One region of the Neobacillus sp. KR4-4 genome, then DNA from elsewhere that is predicted to be linked to it. Evidence: riboswitches for the same ligand, from Rfam matches in the RefSeq annotation. Region 1 holds a riboswitch; each other region holds the start of a gene.
What was found. Region 1 has a riboswitch for S-adenosylmethionine ahead of ACE198_RS26470 (sugar ABC transporter substrate-binding protein). Riboswitches for the same ligand answer to the same signal wherever they lie in the genome.
Positions count from the first base shown of each region.

Region 2: linked by a shared signal. The riboswitch ahead of metK (methionine adenosyltransferase) and the one ahead of ACE198_RS26470 (sugar ABC transporter substrate-binding protein) in region 1 are both predicted to bind S-adenosylmethionine.
Region 3: linked by a shared signal. The riboswitch ahead of ACE198_RS08265 (methionine ABC transporter ATP-binding protein) and the one ahead of ACE198_RS26470 (sugar ABC transporter substrate-binding protein) in region 1 are both predicted to bind S-adenosylmethionine.

Region 1 is NZ_JBHHJU010000043.1:454-7,126, forward strand. Features, by position in the region: gene ACE198_RS26460 (ketopantoate reductase family protein) at 1-610, shown strand, start outside; gene ACE198_RS26465 (MFS transporter) at 650-1,864, opposite strand; SAM riboswitch class I at 2,099-2,206, shown strand; gene ACE198_RS26470 (sugar ABC transporter substrate-binding protein) at 2,428-3,537, shown strand; gene ACE198_RS26475 (sugar ABC transporter ATP-binding protein) at 3,612-5,114, shown strand; gene ACE198_RS26480 (ABC transporter permease) at 5,116-6,120, shown strand; gene ACE198_RS26485 (SIS domain-containing protein) at 6,329-6,673, shown strand, end outside.
Region 2 is NZ_JBHHJU010000025.1:28,328-35,000, reverse strand. Features, by position in the region: gene ACE198_RS21110 (helix-turn-helix domain-containing protein) at 1-256, opposite strand, end outside; gene asnB (asparagine synthase (glutamine-hydrolyzing)) at 343-2,247, opposite strand; gene ACE198_RS21100 (hypothetical protein) at 2,471-2,644, opposite strand; gene metK (methionine adenosyltransferase) at 2,671-3,870, opposite strand; SAM riboswitch class I at 4,075-4,214, opposite strand; gene pckA (phosphoenolpyruvate carboxykinase (ATP)) at 4,463-6,049, shown strand.
Region 3 is NZ_JBHHJU010000006.1:28,120-34,792, reverse strand. Features, by position in the region: gene ACE198_RS08270 (O-acetylhomoserine aminocarboxypropyltransferase/cysteine synthase family protein) at 1-1,314, shown strand, start outside; SAM riboswitch class I at 1,433-1,542, shown strand; gene ACE198_RS08265 (methionine ABC transporter ATP-binding protein) at 1,712-2,737, shown strand; gene ACE198_RS08260 (methionine ABC transporter permease) at 2,772-3,401, shown strand; gene ACE198_RS08255 (MetQ/NlpA family ABC transporter substrate-binding protein) at 3,415-4,260, shown strand; gene sufC (Fe-S cluster assembly ATPase SufC) at 4,642-5,427, shown strand; gene sufD (Fe-S cluster assembly protein SufD) at 5,449-6,673, shown strand, end outside.

The DNA.
Region 1 (6,673 bases):
TGGAATTGTTCATTTTAATAAATTAGCAGAAGAGTTTGGTGAAGAGAAAATCATTGGTGGTTTGTGTTTTATTGAATCCACATTGGACCGTGATGGACGTGTTATTCAGTCAAGTCAAGCACATAGGTTATTGTATGGTGAACGATCTGGAGAAAGATCCGAGCGAATATTAAAAATAGAAGATTGCTTTTCTGGAACGAAAGCAGACATTAGGTTAAGCGTTAATATTAATCAAGAGCTATGGCATAAATATTTATTTATCTCGACGATGTCGGGAATTACGACATTAATGAGAGCGCCAATTGGTCCTATTCGGGATAATGAAAATGGACGTACTGTCATTTCCCAGCTGCTAAAAGAGTTAGTGTCTATCATGAAAAGAATAAATGCGCCAATTGCTGATGAAATTGAAACCATTCAATTGAAACAGATTGACAATTTGGGCTATCAAATGAAATCTTCCATGCAGAGAGACATGGAAAAAAACCTCTTGGTTGAGGCCGATCATTTGCAAGGACATTTACTAGAAATTGCTCGTAACAAAGGAATTGTTGTTCCTGTATTAGAAGCAATCTATGCTAATTTAAAAGTTTATGAGCGCATGTTGTAACAAAAAAGGCCCCTTATACGGGCCTTTTTAGCTATAGTTTTAAATGGTGTGTTTAACTAGGTTCGGATGACGATGCATGGAGACAAACAAGATGATTCCACTTAGGATTAATAATGCACTAGTGCAGATAAAAACGGCCGAGAATCCAAAGTATCCGGAGATAAATCCCCCCAGCATAGGTCCGATAATATTTCCTAGAAACCTTAAACTCGTATTGTAGCCGAGAACTTCCCCTTGCATGGTAAGCGGTGCCTCTTGGCGAATGTAGGCAACTCTGACAGGAATGATTCCACCAATTGTGACTCCAAGAGCAATGCGGATGATAACCAGCTGCCAAAAATTAGTGACCGCTGCACCTGGCAGGTAGACGATCCCTGCTAGGAAAAGAAGAATGATTAAGATTTTAATATAACCATACTTATCGGCAATCTTTCCCCAATTTCGTGACATTAATAAATTGCCAAGTCCGGCAGCAGAAAAGGCAATTCCTGAATAAAAGGCAACATTTGCCGGTCCGTGCAGGTCGCTAACGAATAATGATAAAATTGGCTGGATGCTGAAATGCGCGACCTGGACAAGGGAAGAGATGAGCAGCACGGTTAATAAAACTGGATTGCGGACAATATGACTAACCACTTCTCTGCTTGAATAATGGGCTTTTGTTCCTTTTTTGGCTTCAATCATAAATTCCTTTGTGGTGATGACAAGCAGGGCAGAAATGAAAATAGAAATGGACGTCCATTTAAAGGTGGTAGAAAAGCCAAGTGAATCTGCAAGGATTCCACCCAGCATAGGTCCTAATAGGGATCCTGTAATACTGCCTGTTTGTAAGGTTCCAAGCACGCGCCCAGCGATATCCTGTGGTGTTTGCGTTGAAATAAATGCCTGCGACATCGGAATAAATCCCGAAAAGAACCCCATGCAAAAACGGAGGAGCAATAGCTGCCAAACAGAATGGACATACCCCATGAGAAAAATGGATAATCCCATCCCTAAACCGGATATTATAAGGATTTTTTTTCGTCCATAACGATCGCCAATTTGACCCCAAATCGGCGAGAAGGCGAAGGCTGAAACAAACGTAATTCCAAATGTGATTCCTGACCAATGTTGGACATATTTTTCCGAGAAGTCTCCAAATGTCTCAATGTACAACGAGATAAACGGCATAACCATCGTCATACTTCCAGCGACAAAGAAGTTCGCAAACCACATGATGATTAAATTACGTTTTGCACGTTTCTGGTGAGTCATTAAAAATAACACTTCTTTCTGAAATGTATTTCGGTTTTCTAAATATCATCATACCGAAATTTCTGATAATTTTAAAGGGTTATCCTATCAATAAAGTTGCGAAAAGTCATAGCTAATATTCAGTGACCTTGCCAGATAGTGAAAAATAACTTTATTAGAAATATTCAAAACACTATTGACAACTTGTCAATAGGGGACTAAAATCTAATTTATTACTTAACAGAATATTACGTTCTCTTATCAAGAGTGGCAGAGGGACTGGCCCGATGACGCCCAGCAACCGTTCCAATTGGAATTGGTGCTAAATCCTGCAAAACAATTTTTTGTTTTGAAAGATAAGAGAGGAGTAGTCCCTTAACTTGTGATGAAACCTCTCTTTTCTGGAGAGGTTTTTTATTTTGGCTGTGTTAAAGGTTAATGTTGATTTTTAGCACTATGTTGACCTTCGTGCCTGGAACGGAAATCAACAGACAAGTTAACACAGCCTTTATTTTAATAAAAACCAACTTTTCCAATAGGAGTAATGGAATATTGATAAGAATCAAACAGGGGGAGTTTTTAACATGAAAAGAAATATCTTTAAAAGTACGCTTGTATCAGCATTGGCAGCCACACTTTTACTTACTGGCTGTGCATCAGGGGAAGAAACCAAACAAGCTAGCGGCAAAAAAGTTACACTTGAAGGTGTACCAGAAAAATTCACGAATGGGGACCAACTGAAAATTAAGGTTATTCGTAAAATTGGCGGAGACGATCATACTGCTCAATTCTTAGCCGGTGCAAAAGAAGAGGGAGAAGCACTAGGCTTTAAAGTAGACGTGTTTACAGCAAATGGTGATACAGCTAAGTTCCATGATGCCATTAATCAAGCGTTAAACCAAGATTATGATGGATTTATTATTTCTCATGGTGATGATGAGGCGACTGTTAATGATGTAAAAAAGATAGCTGAAAAAGGAAAAAGTGTTGTTACATTTGACTCTAATCCAAATATAGCGAATGTCGACGGAGTGACACTTACTTCCCAGGATGATGAAGCGTTAGCAACATTAGCCCTCGACCAACTCGTTAAGAATACAAATGGCAAAGCGAATATTGCTTACCTATGGGTTGACGGTTTTCCTGCAATGGTTAGACGTAACAAGGTTTATCAAGATGTGCTTTCAAAAAACCCTGGAATTAAAGAAGTGGAACGCTTTGGTGTAGCAGCTGCAGATACTAGTGTTCAAACGCAGAATGCGGTTGCAGCGATGTTAAATAAATATCCTAAAGGAAAACTGGATGCCATTTTTGCTACGTGGGATGCTTTCGCAATTGGTGCAGCGCGTGCGCTGAAAGAAGCTGGCCGTGAAGAGGTAAAAATCTTTGGAATTGATGTTTCCAATGCGGATCTTCAAGAAATACAAAGAAAAGGCAGTGCATGGACCAGTACAGCAGCGGTCGATCCTAAACTAATTGGTGCTGTGGATATGAGAATCCTTGCGAAGAAACTTGCAGGTGAAGAAACACCTCAGACCTTTGACTTAGAAGCATCACTAGTTTCACAAGATACCCTTCAAAAGTCTAAAGATCCTGTAAACATGGTAAACCTTGCAAAAATTATCCCAGGCTGGGGGCAATCGACTGCATTTGAAGAGGATTGGATTAAGACTTTAAAGAACCATTATAAATAATTCTCGGTTAACAACTAGACACACTCTCTTTTTCAATAGATGAAGAGAGTGTTTGCTTACGGAGGTGGAATTTAATGAGCGCAACATTGGAGATGAAGAATATCTCGATAGAATTCCCGGGAGTGAAGGCACTGAATCAAGTTGATTTTTCAATGAAAACTGGAGAAATCCAAGCCTTGATTGGGGCAAATGGCGCAGGGAAATCAACATTAATGAAGGTTCTCTCCGGTGCATATGACCACTATACTGGTGAAGTCCAATTAGATGGGCGAGATCTAAAGATTCGCTCTCCGAAAAATGCACAGGACGCGGGAATACAAATCGTTTATCAAGAGGTAGATACTGCACTCATTCCTTATTTAACAGTTGCTGAAAATATTTTACTGCTCGATACCGTCCACAACATGGGGAAAAAGCAATGGATGAAATGGAAGAACCTTCATCAAAAAGCAGCGGAAATATTAGCGAGTATGAATATTTCCCTTTCAACGAAGACTCTTGTCAGTGAGTTATCACTAGCGGAAAAACAAATGATATTAATCGCAAGGGCTGTTTCAAATCAATGTAAGTTTCTTATCCTAGATGAACCGACTGCACCCTTGAGTCATACCGAAACGACCGAATTATTTAGGATTGTTCGAGATTTAAAGGAAAAAGATGTTGGTGTGATCTTTATTTCCCATCGCTTGCCAGAGATTTTTGAAATCTGTGATGAAGTGACCGTCATGAGGAACGGTGAATTGGTTGCAAAAAAGAAGATTGTAGATACCACCTCTGATAAAGTGGTGGAGTATATGTTGGGACAAAAATTGGAGGAACAGTTCCCCGTTAAGAACAATCGGATTGGAAACACGATCCTAGAAGTAAAAGGCATATCTGATCAAGGAAAAATAAAGGATTTGCATATTCATGTAAAAGCGGGAGAAATCATTGGCATTGCGGGCCTGGTTGGTGCTGGAAAAACAGAATTATGCAAAGCGTTATTTGGTTCCGAGAAGCTAACGGCAGGAGCGATTATACTTAATGGGCACACAGTAAAATTAAAAAGCCCTTATGATGCAGTCAAGAAGGGAATTGCTCTAGTTCCGGAAGAACGGAGAAAAGAAGGAATACTTGTATTGGAATCTGTTGAAACCAATTTAACGGCAGCCAATTTAGGGGATTTCACAAAGGTGTTTAGCTTTTTAAATCGAAAAAAGGAAAAAGAGACCGCTAAGCACTTGGTCCGCCGTCTCGGGATTAAAACACCATCAGAAGAAACAAAAGTGCAGAACCTTTCTGGAGGAAACCAGCAGAAAGTAGCGATTGGAAAATGGCTTGTAGCGGAGGCGGATGTATATATTTTTGATGAACCCACTAAAGGTGTCGATGTGGGAGCAAAGAAGGATATCTTTGAGTTAATTAATGAGTTGGCCCATCGAGGCAAAGCGATTATTTATGCTTCATCCGAACTTTCAGAGATTATTGGGATTACCGATAGAGTCTATGTTTTATATGATGGCAGGTCTGTTAAGGAAGTTGAAACAAGTCTAACTAACGAAGAAGAATTATTATTTTATTCAACAGGGGGCAGATAGAATGGAAGCAAATATCGCAGCAAAGAAGCAGGAAGCCCCTGCCAAAAAAGTATTTGAGATATTTCAATTTTTATATAAGTATGGAACGATTATTACGATTCTTGCACTTATTATTATCTTTTCGGCTGCCAATCCTACCTTTATTCAAGGCAGCAATATAATCAATATCCTGCGTTCCATCTCGATTGTAACGATCATCGCCATCGGGATTACAATTTCTTTGTCAGTCGATGGTTTTGATTTATCAGTAGGATCGGTCGCCTCCTTATCAAATGCGATTGTTATTTCGATGTTTGTTTGGTTTTCGCAAAACACACTGGTAGCAATCATATCTGCAATTGCGGCATCCCTAGTTGTAGGTGCATTAAACTCATTTATGATTGTGAAGTTAAGAGTTCCAGACATGCTGATGACGCTGGCAACTATGTTCATCATCCAAGGGACGGCACTGACCTATACAAAAGGAGCAACTGTTTCACAAAATATGGTTATGCCTGATGGTTCGATGGCGGCAGGTCTAATCAGTCCATTTTTTACAAAAATCGGCGAAGTTCCATGGATTATCATTATTATGGCTGTTACTGTGATTCTTGTGCATATCTTTTTGAATTATACAAAGCATGGCCGCTATATGTATGTGATTGGTGGAAATAAGGAAGCGGCCAGATTATCAGGGATTCCAGTCAATAAATATAAAGTGGCTGCGTATTTACTTTCGGCTTTGTTTGCGGCTATTGGCGGGATTGTACTGGCCTCAAGGGTGTTGACATCAGAAATTAACTCTGGTGCTCCTTACTTAATGGACTCAGTGGCTGCCGCATATATCGGCTTTTCTGTCCTGGGAGCTGGAAAGGCCAATGCGTTTGGAACATTTGTTGGAGCAGTCCTGATTGGAATCCTGCAAAATGGACTCGTCATGATGTCGGTCCCGTATTATGCGATGGACATTGTAAAAGGAACCGTCTTGGCATTTGCACTAGCGATTACTTATTATAAGCAAAAATAACTAATAGAGAATTTGAAGCCTATTCACATTGTGGATGGGTTTTTTTGTCGGAAAATGTCGTTTCATTTTTCTGAAAATTCCATTGACGAGAGTCTGAAAATATAGTAATTTATATATAACAACATATAACGTTATATAAAGTTGTATGTTGTTTAAAGAGTTTATTGGTGTTCATTCACTAAAATATTTTATCAGGGAGGCAACAAAAATGACGACTGAATTAGTAGTTGACGTTAAAAATCAAGTGCAACAAGCTTTAACAGAGGTGGAAAAAAGAGAGATTACAAACGTATTTTTTGTAGCATGCGGAGGCTCTTCTGCAATCATGTATCCAAGCAAGTATGTCATTGACCGTGAAGCGAAAGTTCTTGATTCCCACCTGTATAGTGCAAATGAATTCATCCATCGCAATCATGCGAAACTTGGAAGCGGTTCCTTGGTTATCCTGTGCTCTCATTCAGGTACCACACCAGAAACAGTGGAGGCAGCAAAATTTGCTAGGTCAAAAGGGGCATTGGCTGTTTCTTTAACAAATGAGGAAGGATCACCATTG
Region 2 (6,673 bases), on a different contig from region 1:
TTTCCTCTTCTAGAGACAATGGCCTGGTTCTAGGTCTGCCTTTAAAAGGGGAATTAGACTTTCCACGACGATCGTCAAGACCCGCTTCACCCAATTCCTTATATTTATTTACCCAACGACGTATATAGGAGTGGTCAGGTAAGCCAAGTTCCTTAGCCAAAGCCTTATATCCCATTTCACCTTCAAAATATTCTTTTACAGCAGCAAGTTTATACTCAAACGAATAGTTTATGAATTTTTGTCCTTTTTTAGCCAAAATAAATCCCTCCTATGTAGCAGTATGGGTTTTTTACATACTGTCTACACAGAAGGGATAATATCAAACTTGGGTGCTTTTATTTATTAATTTTTCGATGATTGCAATGCTTTTTCTAAAGAATAATCCCGTTGAAATGAATAGACATCCTCCACATACACTTGATGCCAAACCATAAACATCAGCACAGTCCAGATTTTCCTGCTGTTATCTGCTTTGCCTTGGCTATGATCTTCAAGCAATTGAAGCACATAGGTTTTATTGATCAAATGATCGGTGTTGCTTTCACGGATGATTTTTTTGGCCCATTCGTTCATTTCATCCTTCAACCAGTGACGGATTGGAACAGGGAAACCTAGTTTCTTACGGTCTAGCACATGGGCAGGCACGATGCCTTCAGCGGCTTTACGCAAGATATATTTAGTCGTTCCATGAGCTGTTTTCAGGCTAGTTGGGATTTTTGACGCCACTTCGAAGACCGCTTTATCGAGGAATGGCACACGTAATTCTAATGAATGAGCCATGGTTACTCTATCTGCCTTCAATAAAATATCACCGCGCATCCAAGTATGAATATCAATATACTGCATCCGATCAACCGGATCGTAGCCCCGCGATTCGGCGTAAAGAGGCTTCGTAATATCCTTATAATCTAATCCTTCACGGTAGACATTTAATAGTTCGCGTTTCTCTTCTTCCAAAAACATTTTTGCATTACCGATATAACGATCCTCCATTGGCGTTACACCACGTTCAATAAAGCTTTTTCCTCTCATTCCTTCAGGCATCATGCCTGCAATCCCTTTTAAAAGCACTTTTCCTGCTCTTGGGATTTTATTAAATACCTCTAATGATTGCGGTTCACGATAAATATTGTAGCCGCCAAATAATTCATCCGCCCCTTCACCAGACAGAACAACGGTTACGTGCTTTCTTGCCTCACGAGCAACAAAATATAACGGAACGCAAGCAGGGTCGGCAAGCGGGTCATCCATATGCCACATGATTTTTGGAATTTCATTCATGTATTCCTGAGGGGAAATCACATAACTGATATTTTCAACACCAAGTTTCTCAGCTGTCTCTTTTGCGACATCAATTTCACTGAAACCATTATGCTCAAAGCCAACAGAGAAGGTTTTAATGGCAGGGTGAAATTCTTTGGCAATGGACGCAATGATGGAAGAATCAATCCCGCCTGATAGGAATGAACCTACTGGAACATCACTGCGCATATGCATTTTGACTGAATCAAAGAGGACATCTTTAATTTCTTTTATAAAATCAGGCTCCGCTTTTTGAACCGGTTTAAAATGTGCCTTCCAATATCTTTTAATTTCCATTGGTGAGCCAATTTTTTTTGTAAAATAATGACCTGGTTCTAACTTCTTAATTCCATCAGATAAAGTGTTTGGTTCAGGAACAAATTGATAGGTTAAATAATGCTGCAAAGAATCATAATTGAGCACATCATTTTCAAGACCCAACAAAATACTCTTTTTCTCAGACGCAAAAAATGTTCGGTCACCATCTTCAAAATAAAAGAACGGTTTAATTCCAAAAGGATCGCGTGCCCCATAAAGACTTTGCTCTTGTTTATCCCAGATAACGAAAGAGAACATTCCACGCAGTTTTTCAACGGCCTTTTCCTTTAAATGGCTGTAAAGAGCAATAATAACCTCCGTATCAGAACTTGTTGCAAACGTTAAACCCTCAGCTAATAGTTCTTCACGCAGCTCAACATAGTTATAAACTTCACCGTTAAAGATAATCCAGTAGCGTTCATTTTCATAGGTTAACGGTTGATGACCGCTCTCAATATCAATGATACTTAAACGTCGGAATCCAAATTGAATATGATCATCATAATAAAAACCATCATCATCTGGACCACGATGAGTGATAATATCGTTCATATTTTTAAATTGTTGTTTTTGTACTTCACTATAGTTTTGTGTTGTATCGTGTACACAACCTATAAAGCCACACATTATGTACCTCACCTCTTCTAAATATCCCTAAATAAAGGATTTAATCCAAAAAACATACTCTCTAATACTACCACTTTTTTTTGAAAAAATGCACTGTGAACAATAGGTAAATTTACTATCCCCATTTTTCACTTCTTTTGACCTGTATAAACATTTCATTTTAGGCAAATACCGATTAAATGTACAGGTAATTAGACGTACAAATAAAAACGGGAGTTACATGTCATATGTAACCCCCCTCTTTATATTTTGCTGTGTTAAACTTGTCTGTTGATTTCCGTTCCAGGCACTTCGCTTTCCGCGGGCGAGCCGTGGAGCCTCCTCGTCGCTTTGCTCCTGCGGGGTCTCCCCTGCCTCGTACTCCCGCAGGAGTCTTCGTGCCTTCCACTCCAATCAATATTAACCTATAACACAGCCTTCTATTTAAATATTTGCTTGCGCTCGTAATGCCTCTACTTTATCCGTACGCTCCCAAGGCAGGTCAACATCTGTCCGGCCAAAGTGACCATAGGCTGCTGTTTGTTTGTAGATTGGACGACGTAGGTCCAGCATGTTGATGATTCCAGCAGGACGTAGGTCAAAGTTTTCACTCACTAGGTTCACTAGAATATCTTCGTTTACTTTACCAGTACCAAACGTATCCACAGCGATGGAAACCGGTCGTGCTACACCAATCGCATAGGCCAGTTGAACTTCACATTTTTCAGCAAGACCAGCAGCGACGATGTTTTTAGCAACATAACGTGCGGCATATGCAGCGGAACGGTCCACTTTTGTCGGATCCTTACCTGAGAAAGCACCGCCGCCATGACGAGCATATCCGCCATACGTATCAACTATAATTTTACGGCCGGTTAAGCCTGCATCCCCTTGTGGTCCGCCAATGACGAAACGGCCAGTTGGATTAATAAAATACTTTGTCTTCTCATCGATAAGTTCTTTCGGTACAACAGGGTTGATGACATATTCTTTTAAGTTACGTTGTATCTGCTCTAACGTTACTTCTGGGTTATGTTGAGTAGAAATAACAATGGTATCAATCCGTACCGGCTTATCATTCTCATCATATTCCACCGTTACCTGGGTTTTTCCGTCTGGTCGAAGGTATTCAAGAACATTGTCTTTCCGCACTTCTGTTAATTTACGAGCAAGCTTGTGTGCAAGTGAGATGGGAAGCGGCATAAGCTCTTTCGTTTCATTACATGCAAAACCAAACATTAACCCTTGATCCCCTGCTCCAATTGCTTCAATTTGCTCATCAGACATTTGGCCTTCACGAGCCTCCAATGCTTGGTCAACACCCATTGCAATGTCTGGAGACTGTTCATCAATAGATGTTAAAACGGCACATGTCTCGGAGTCAAATCCATATTTCGCACGATCATATCCTATCCCTTTAATCGTTTCACGAACGATTTTTGGAATATCCACATATGTAGATGTTGTGATTTCCCCTGCAACTAACACTAATCCAGTTGTTACTGAAGTTTCAGCCGCAACACGAGCATTAGCATCCTTTGCTAAAATAGCATCTAAAATGGAATCAGAAATTTGGTCACAGATTTTATCTGGATGACCCTCAGTAACTGATTCAGAAGTGAACAAACGCGCGTTTCTTGACATCTGAATTCCTCCTTTATTATGAGATCACGAGGATTTTTTTCGAAGGTTACAGGTATACTTCTTAAACCTCGAGAATTTGATACGGTACTCATTCCCTTAGTATGTAATAAACAAAGGATTTTTATTAGAGACTCATTTCATAAAAGGACTTATAAAAAAACAAAAAACCTTACCATAGAGGAAAGGTTGTTTTCGGGCCTTTCGCTCTTATCGTTCAAGGCATTAGCCTTGCGTCAGATTAGCACCTTCGCATTTGAAAAGGACCTTTTAATGTGGTTCATCTTTTCATACTGCAGGTTGCTGGGTTTCATTGGGCCTGTCCCTCCACCAGCTCAGGATAAGAGAGTATCCGTTCAACTTAGAATAATATCATACTGGGTAACAATGTCAATGTATTTTTTAGAAATATCTTCCTCATAAAATGGGAAAAATACGGTGTAAGTCATGAACCTTTTATAAAAATTTTTTATATCTTCATTTAAAGTTTTAAAATATATAAATTCAGATTAATAGGATACATTAATTCAACTAATGTGTTATACTTTTTGTATTATTAACAACATAAAACCTAGACAAAGGAAGGTCTCATTAAATGAATTCTGTTGATACTCCTAATGAATTAAATCAATTGTTGAATGAAAGTCATGTTCATGTACAATTATCTGTTCCACAGTTAGTTGAAAAAGTCTTAACCCGTCATGAAGGGGGACTAACTTCAACTGGGGCAATTAGTGTCGCTACTGGTAAATATACTGGCCGATCTCCACAAGATAAATTCATTGTTGTAGAAGATTCAACGAAAAATAAAATTGAATGGGGCACGACCAATCAACCAATATCAGAGCAGGTTTTCACAAAGCTTTATCAAAAGGTCATTAATTATTTACAACAGAAAGATGAAATCTTTGTTTTTAAAGGCTTTGCTGGTGCAGATAAAAAATCGCGTTTACCTATCAGGGTTATCAATGAATTAGCATGGCAAAATTTATTTGTACACCAGTTATTTATTCGCCCGACAGAAGAAGAGCTCCTTGAACATGATGCTGGTTTCACTGTTATTTCTGTCCCTAATTTCAAGGCAAATCCGGCAATTGATGGTACAAATTCGGAGGCCTTTATTATTGTATCATTTGAGAAAAGAATTGTTCTAATCGGTGGAACAGAATATGCAGGCGAAATGAAGAAATCTATTTTCTCAGTCATGAACTATCTGCTTCCGGAAAATAATATTTTTTCCATGCATTGTTCTGCCAATGTTGGTCTTGAAGGCGATGTTGCATTATTTTTCGGCTTATCTGGTACTGGAAAAACCACTTTATCCGCGGATCCAAATCGTCGATTAATTGGTGATGATGAGCACGGCTGGTCATCTAACGGTGTCTTCAATATCGAGGGAGGCTGCTATGCAAAATGTATTAATCTTTCTCGTGAGAAAGAGCCGCAAATTTTTGATGCGATCCGCTTTGGAACGGTATTAGAAAATGTTACCTTGAATCAAGAATCCAGAATCCCTGATTATGATGATGGCACATTAACAGAAAATACACGTGCTGCTTATCCAATTCATGCGATTGATAATATTGTTCAACCAAGTATTGCTGGACATCCAAACACTATCATTTTCTTGACGGCTGACGCTTTTGGTGTATTGCCTCCTATTTCAAAACTCACTAAGGAACAAGCAATGTATCATTTTTTAAGTGGTTATACTTCAAAACTAGCTGGAACAGAGCGTGGAATTACCTCACCACAAGCTACCTTCTCTACCTGCTTTGGTGCACCATTCCTGCCGCTGCCTGCAACTCGATACGCCGAAATGTTAGGTGAAAAGATTCTTGAGCACAATGCGAATGTATTTCTTGTGAATACAGGCTGGACCGGCGGTGAATATGGGGTGGGGAATCGGATGAAACTTTCCTATACCCGTGCTATGATCCAGGCGGCACTTGAAGGGGAACTAAATCATGTAGAAACAACCAAGGATAAAATTTTCGGCTTAAATATTCCTCTTCATATTGCGGGAGTACCAGATGAAGTTCTTCAACCTAGTAAAACATGGTCTGATCCGTTTGCTTATGAGAAGAAGGCAGAAGAATTAGCAGCACAGTTCCGAGAAAACTTCAAGAAATTCACAAATGTCTCAGAAGAAATTGAACAAAAAGGCGGACCTCTCGCGTAAGCGAAAAGCGCCCTATTTTTCAAAGCCCATATCAATTCGATATGGGCTTTCTTACTTCTACCGCTTCTGATTTATTTAATAAAGTAAACCGATAAGACAATCCTGTCCGAACTTCGGGCCTCTTCGGACTGCTTTCATAACTTCAAGGCTAATCGTGTCCGAACTTCGGTCTTCTTCGGACAGCTTTCGCAACTTCAAAGGCAATCGTGTCCGAACTTCGGGCCTCTTCGGACACCTTTCGCAACTTCATAGGCAATCGTGTCCGAACTTCGGTCTTCTTCGGACAGCTTTCGCGATTTCAAAGGCGGTCGTGACCGAACTTCGGGCCTCTTCGGACACCTTTCGTGACTTCAATGGCAATCGTTTCCGAACTTCGGGCCTCTTCGGACACCATTCGTGACTTCAATGGCAATCGTTTCCGAACTTCGGGCCTCTTCGGACAGCTTTCTCAACTTCAAAGGCAATCATGTCCGAACTTCGGGCCTCTTCGGACAGCTTTCTCAACTTCATAGGCAATCGTGTCCGAACTTCGGGCCTCTTCGGACAGCTTTCTCAACTTCAAATGCAATCGTGTCCGAATTATAATTCCTTCTGTAAATTTTTATGGTTAAATCGGTTCCAAAA
Region 3 (6,673 bases), on a different contig from region 1:
AGTGAAAATCAAAAGAAATATCGTTTTGAAACATTAAGTGTCCATGGCGGCTTAACTCCAGATCCGGTAACAGGGGCCCGCGCTGTTCCGATTTACCAAAACAATGCATATCAATTTAAGAATACTGAGCATGCTGCAAACTTATTTAGCTTAGCAGAATCTGGATACATATACACACGAATACACAACCCAACGACCACTGTATTTGAAGAAAGAGTCGCTTTATTAGAAGGCGGTGTTGGTGCCTTAGCAGTGGCGAGCGGAATGGCCGCCATTACTCTTGCCATTTTAAATATTGCTGAGGCTGGCGATGAAATTGTTTCGGCTTCCAATCTCTATGGAGGCACCTATAATTTATTTGCAGTGACCCTTCCGAAATATGGAATTAACGTGAAATTTGTAGATCCAGAAAATCCAGAAAACTTCCGCCAAGCGATCACTGCCAAAACAAAAGCAGTCTTTGCGGAAACAATTGGTAATCCAAGCCTGCGCATCCTCGATATTGAAAAAGTGGCTGAAATTGCCCATGAAGCAGGTGTACCACTAATCGTTGACAATACTTTTGCCACTCCATACCTTTGCCGCCCAATTGAACATGGAGCAGATATTGTCATTCATTCCGCTACTAAGTGGTTATTAGGGAACGGAACGACAACGGGCGGAATTATTGTTGATGGCGGTAAATTCGATTGGAATTCTCCAAGATTCCCAGGCTTTACAACACCAGATGCAAGCTACCATGATTTGGTTTATGCAGAAGCCTTAGGCGCGGTGGCTTATATTATCAAAGCACGTGTCCAATTGCTTCGTGATCTAGGGCCGGCATTAAGTCCGCAAAATTCCTTCCAGTTTGTCCTTGGACTTGAAACTCTGCATGTCCGGATGAAGGAGCATGTCGCAAATACTAAAGAAGTCGTCGATTACTTAACTAACCATCCTGCCGTAGAATGGGTTTCCTATCCTGGTCATCCATCCCATCCTGATTATGAACTAGCTAAAAAGTATCTACCAAAAGGTGCCGGTTCGATGGTGGTATTCGGAATTAAAGGCGGAAAAGAAGCAGGGGCTAAATTAATTGATTCCATCACACTTTGGGCACATGTGGCCAATGTTGGTGATGCAAAAAGTTTAATTATTCATCCGGCCAGCACCACTCACCAGCAATTAGATGCCCAAGGCCTGATCGCTGCAGGTGTAACAGAGGATTTAATTCGCCTATCCATCGGGATCGAGAATGTAGAAGATCTGATTGAAGACCTAGAGTCGGCTATTGTTTCGGCAACTGGTTTAACTTCATTAAACATTAATGCCTAAACTTATTTTATTGAATAAGAAACTATTTCATTGACACCCCTTTTTATCCGTGATACGATACTTTTGTAATATAGTTACTTAAACAAATTCACGTTTGAATTAAATATAGGAATTGATACTCTTATCAAGAGAGGTGGAGGGATGTGCCCGATGAAGCCCGGCAACCGTCAATATTTATTATTGAAATGGTGCCAATTCACACAAAGCGTTTGCTTTGGAAGATGGGAGAAAGGATTATTATTTATGATGCCTTTCTGCCTGCGCAGAAAGGCTTTTTATTTTGATAACATAGAATCTTTTCGTAAAAAAAGTCAAACCCTATATTAGATTAAACGGTATATTACAAAAAAAATCTTTCAGAATTTTAAGGTAAATTGGATAAAAAGCAGGTGATACAATGATTTCTATAAAAAGTGTTCAGAAAATTTTTCCCTCCAAGCAGGGTCAGCTTAGAGCCGTTGATGATGTAAACCTAGAAATTCAAGATGGTGAAATTTTCGGGGTAATTGGATACAGTGGTGCTGGTAAAAGTACATTGATTAGAATGTTAAATGGTTTGGAACTGCCGACCAGTGGGACCGTAACCGTTGCTGGCCGCGTGGTTTCAAAAATCAAAGGGGCTGAACTTCGAAAAGCCCGGCAAGAGATCAGTATGATTTTTCAGCATTTTAACTTATTGTGGTCAAGAACCGTTAGTGAAAATATTGCTTTTCCCTTAGAAATTGCAGGCATCAAAGGTCCTGAGCGCCAAAAAAGAGTAAGTGAACTAATTAAATTAGTCGGCCTGGAAGGTAGAGAGAATGCTTATCCATCCCAGTTAAGCGGCGGACAAAAGCAACGTGTTGGGATTGCAAGGGCGCTTGCCAACAATCCGAAAGTACTTCTTTGTGATGAAGCTACTTCTGCCCTCGACCCACAAACGACCGATTCTATTTTGGAATTGTTAGTTGATATAAATAAAAGGCTCGGTCTGACTATTGTTCTTATTACCCATGAAATGCATGTAATCCGCAAGATTTGTCACCGGGTTGCCGTCATGGAAAGTGGAAGGGTCGTCGAACTTGGACAAGTATTAGATGTATTCAAAAATCCACAGCAGTCGATTACGAAACGATTTGTCCAGCAGGTAACCGAACCAGAAGAAACGAAAGAAACTGCTGAACATTTAATTGAACGTTATCGTTCCGGTCAAATTGTTCAACTAACTTTTATTGGGGAGTCTGTTGAACAGCCGATCATTACAAATGTCATTCGCCATAATAACGTGACCGTTAATATCTTGCAAGGGAAGATTTCACAAACCCAAAGCGGGTCCTATGGAACCTTATTCATTCATATTGATGGGGACGAAGCAGAAGTCAATAAGGCAGTCGACTATATTCGTTCACAGCAAGTAGGAGTGGAGGTGGTTACAAGTGAATAGTAAACCGTATTTCGAAGATTTTGATTGGCCGGCAATGTGGGAAGCAACGAGACAAACTCTTTATATGACAGGGATTTCCGTTGTGGCTACATTTATTCTTGGTATCCTGCTTGGATTGTTGTTATTTCTTACTTCAAAAGGAAGTCTCTGGAGTAATAAACCCATTAATGTGGTCATTAGCGGCGTGGTAAATATATTCCGGTCCATTCCTTTTATTATTTTAATTGTCTTATTAATCCCGTTTACAACGATACTTTTCCGAACCATGATTGGTGAAAATGCCGCATTGCCAGCATTGATTATTGGTGCCGCACCATTTTATGCTAGGATGGTGGAAATTGGCCTCAGGGAAATTGATAAAGGCGTGATTGAAGCAGCAAAGTCAATGGGTGCAACAACAAGTACGATCATTTGGAAGGTTCTTTTACCAGAATCGATGCCAGCGCTGGTCTCTGGAATAACCGTAACCGCGATTGCTCTTGTTGGTTATACAGCAATGGCAGGAGTCATTGGAGCAGGTGGTTTAGGAAATCTTGCCTATCTTCAAGGCTTTCAACGAAATCAAAACGATGTAACTTTAGTCGCAACCATCATTATTTTAATTATTGTGTTTATCATTCAGTTTATCGGTGATTTTATCACTTCAAAATTAGATAAAAGATAAAGGAGAGGTCAAAATGAAAAAAATATTAAGTTTATTGTTAGCATTGTCTATCGTATTTGTTGTCGCAGCTTGCGGCAAGTCAGAGGAAAAATCAGAAGGAACTACTGGTGGCAAAGAAGCAGAAACTACAAAATTAGTGGTTGGAGCATCTAACGTTCCCCATGCAGAAATCCTTGAAAAAGCAAAACCGCTTTTAAAAGAAAAAGGCATTGACTTAGAAATCAAAACATTCCAAGATTATGTATTACCAAACAAAGCATTGGCATCAAAAGAACTTGATGCAAACTATTTCCAGCACATTCCTTACTTAAATTCTCAAAATAAAGAAAATGGTTATGGCTTTGTTAATGCTGGCGGTATCCATATTGAGCCAATCGGTGTTTATTCAAAGAAATATAAAAAGTTAAGTGATCTTCCAAAAGGTGCACATTTAATCATGAGCAACTCTGTAGCTGACCATGGCCGTCTTCTTTCTTTACTTGAAAAAGAGGGAGTTATCAAATTAAAAGAAGGCATTGATAAAACGAAAGCAGAATTAAAAGATGTTGTTGAAAATCCTAAAAACCTAAAGTTTGATACCAACTATGAAGCAGCATTACTTCCAAAAATCTATAATAATGGCGAAGGTGACGCGGTCCTAATCAATTCTAACTATGCGATTGATGCAGGCTTAAACCCAGTTGAAGATTCCATCGCCATTGAAGACAAAGAATCACCTTATGTAAACGTGATTGCTGTCCGCAGCGGTGACGAAAATAAAGACAGCATCAAAACATTAGTGGAAGTTCTACATTCAAAAGAAATTCAAGACTTCATTCTTGAAAAATACAAAGGTGCCGTTGTACCGGTTTCTGAGTAACTTATAAATAGGAAGAAAGTCAGTGTGTTAAACACTGGCTTTTTCTATGCCGATGCCTAAAACGGTATACATTTAAACAGTTTCATTGGGTAAAAATAGGAAGACCATTAGACCCGAATTCCATTGGCAAAAAGTAATAAAATGAGGTATGATTTTACTCGAGTGCATTTTCCTTATTTAGGATTAATCAGAATTTTCATTAAAAATACCCTTTCATTCTCATTTGATACTAGCTTAATGAAAATAGGTGCTATGTTTTTACTGTTTAAGAGTTGCTAATACATTTCATTTGTTATAAGATTGGAATGAGAATAAAATGAGAATAGGGTTATCAAACGACCCGATTACATGATACAACACTTTCTCTTTGGAGGTATAGATATGGCTGGATCAACGTTAACGATCAAAGATTTACATGTAGCAATTGATGGGAAAGAAATATTAAAAGGTGTAAACCTTGAAATAAAGGGTGGAGAAATCCACGCAATCATGGGACCAAATGGAACAGGTAAATCCACTTTATCTTCTGCCATTATGGGCCATCCAAAATATGAAGTAACAAGCGGATCTATCACTCTAGATGGACAAAATGTTCTTGAAATGGAAGTAGATGAGCGTGCACGGGCTGGGCTATTCCTAGCAATGCAATATCCAAGTGAAATTAACGGCGTAACAAATGCCGATTTTTTACGTTCAGCACTAAATAGCCGTCTTGGTGAAGGAAATGAAATTTCATTAATGAAGTTTATCCGTAAAATGGATAAGCAAATGGAATTCCTTGAAATGGACCTTGATATGGCACAACGTTATTTAAACGAAGGCTTCTCCGGCGGTGAGAAAAAACGTAACGAAATCTTGCAATTAATGATGTTAGAACCAAAAATTGCAATCCTAGATGAAATTGACTCCGGACTAGATATCGATGCCCTAAAGGTAGTATCAAAAGGAATCAATGAAATGCGCGGCGAGGATTTCGGCTGCTTAGTGATTACACACTATCAACGTCTTTTAAACTATATCACTCCAGACCATGTGCATGTAATGATGCAGGGCCGTGTTGTAAAATCCGGCGGACCTGAACTAGCACAACGCTTAGAAGCTGAAGGATATGACTGGATCAAACAAGAACTTGGAATTGAAGATGAAACAGTTGGGCAAGAAGCGTAAGAGAGGGTTAGGAGGATTACAATGACAACAGAAATCAAATTATCATTTGATCAGGAAAATGTCCGCTCTTTTTCAAAAGAAACGAGCGAGCCGGCTTGGTTCGAGGAGCTCCGTCTTAAAGCATTAGCTGATTTTGAGCAGCTTCCAATGCCAAGACCTGATAAAACAAAGATTGATAAATGGAACTTCACCCAGTTCACTCAACATACAGTATCAAGTGCTCCCATCACTTCTCTTGCTGAATTACCAGAAGAGGTAAAAGCATTAATTGATATGGAAGCCGAAAATAAAAATTTATATATTCAACGAAATCAAACTCCAGCTTTTTTATCTTTATCTGAAGAGCTAAAAAGCCAAGGTGTTATTTTTACAGATATCTTTACCGCTGCGAAGGAACATGGTGACGTCCTGAAAAAGTATTATCTTACTCAGGCCATCAATGCCGATGAACATCGCTTAACTGCCCTGAATGCGGCACTGGTTAACGGAGGAGTTTTCTTATACATTCCGAAAAATGTAGAAGTTTCTGAACCGATTCAGGCCGTGTTTGTGCAGGATGATGCCGAGGCGAATTTGTTTAACCATGTAATCGTTGTGGCTGAGGATAATAGTGCGGTGACATATGTTGAAAACTACATTTCCACCGTGGAAACTTCTAATGCATTAGTTAATATTTTGACGGAAGTCATTGCGAATGTTAACGCAAGCGTACGTTACGGTGCTGTTGATACCTTGGCTAAAGGTATTACGACATATGTAAATCGCCGCGGCGTTGTTGGCAGAGATTCTAAAATTGAATGGGCCCTTGGTTTAATGAATGAAGGAAATACCATTTCAGAAAATACAACGAACCTTCTTGGCGACGGTTCGTCAGGCGATACAAAAACGGTTGTTGTCGGACGTGGTGACCAAACACAGAACTTTACCACAAAGGTTGTACACTTCGGAAAACATACCGTCGGAAATATCTTGAATCATGGTGTTGCTAAGGATAGTGCTACATCGATTTTTAATGGAATTGGTAAAATTGAGCATGGTGCATCTAAATCAGATGCAGAGCAAACTTCCCGTGTTCTGATGCTAAGTGAAAAAGCACGCGGCGACGCTAACCCGATTCTTTTAATTGATGAAGATGATGTCGTAGCTGGCCACGCAGCATCTGTAGGTCGTGTGGATCCTGTTCAACTTTACTACTTAATGAGCCGCGGAATTCGTAAAGAAGAAGCAGAACGCTTAGTCATTCATG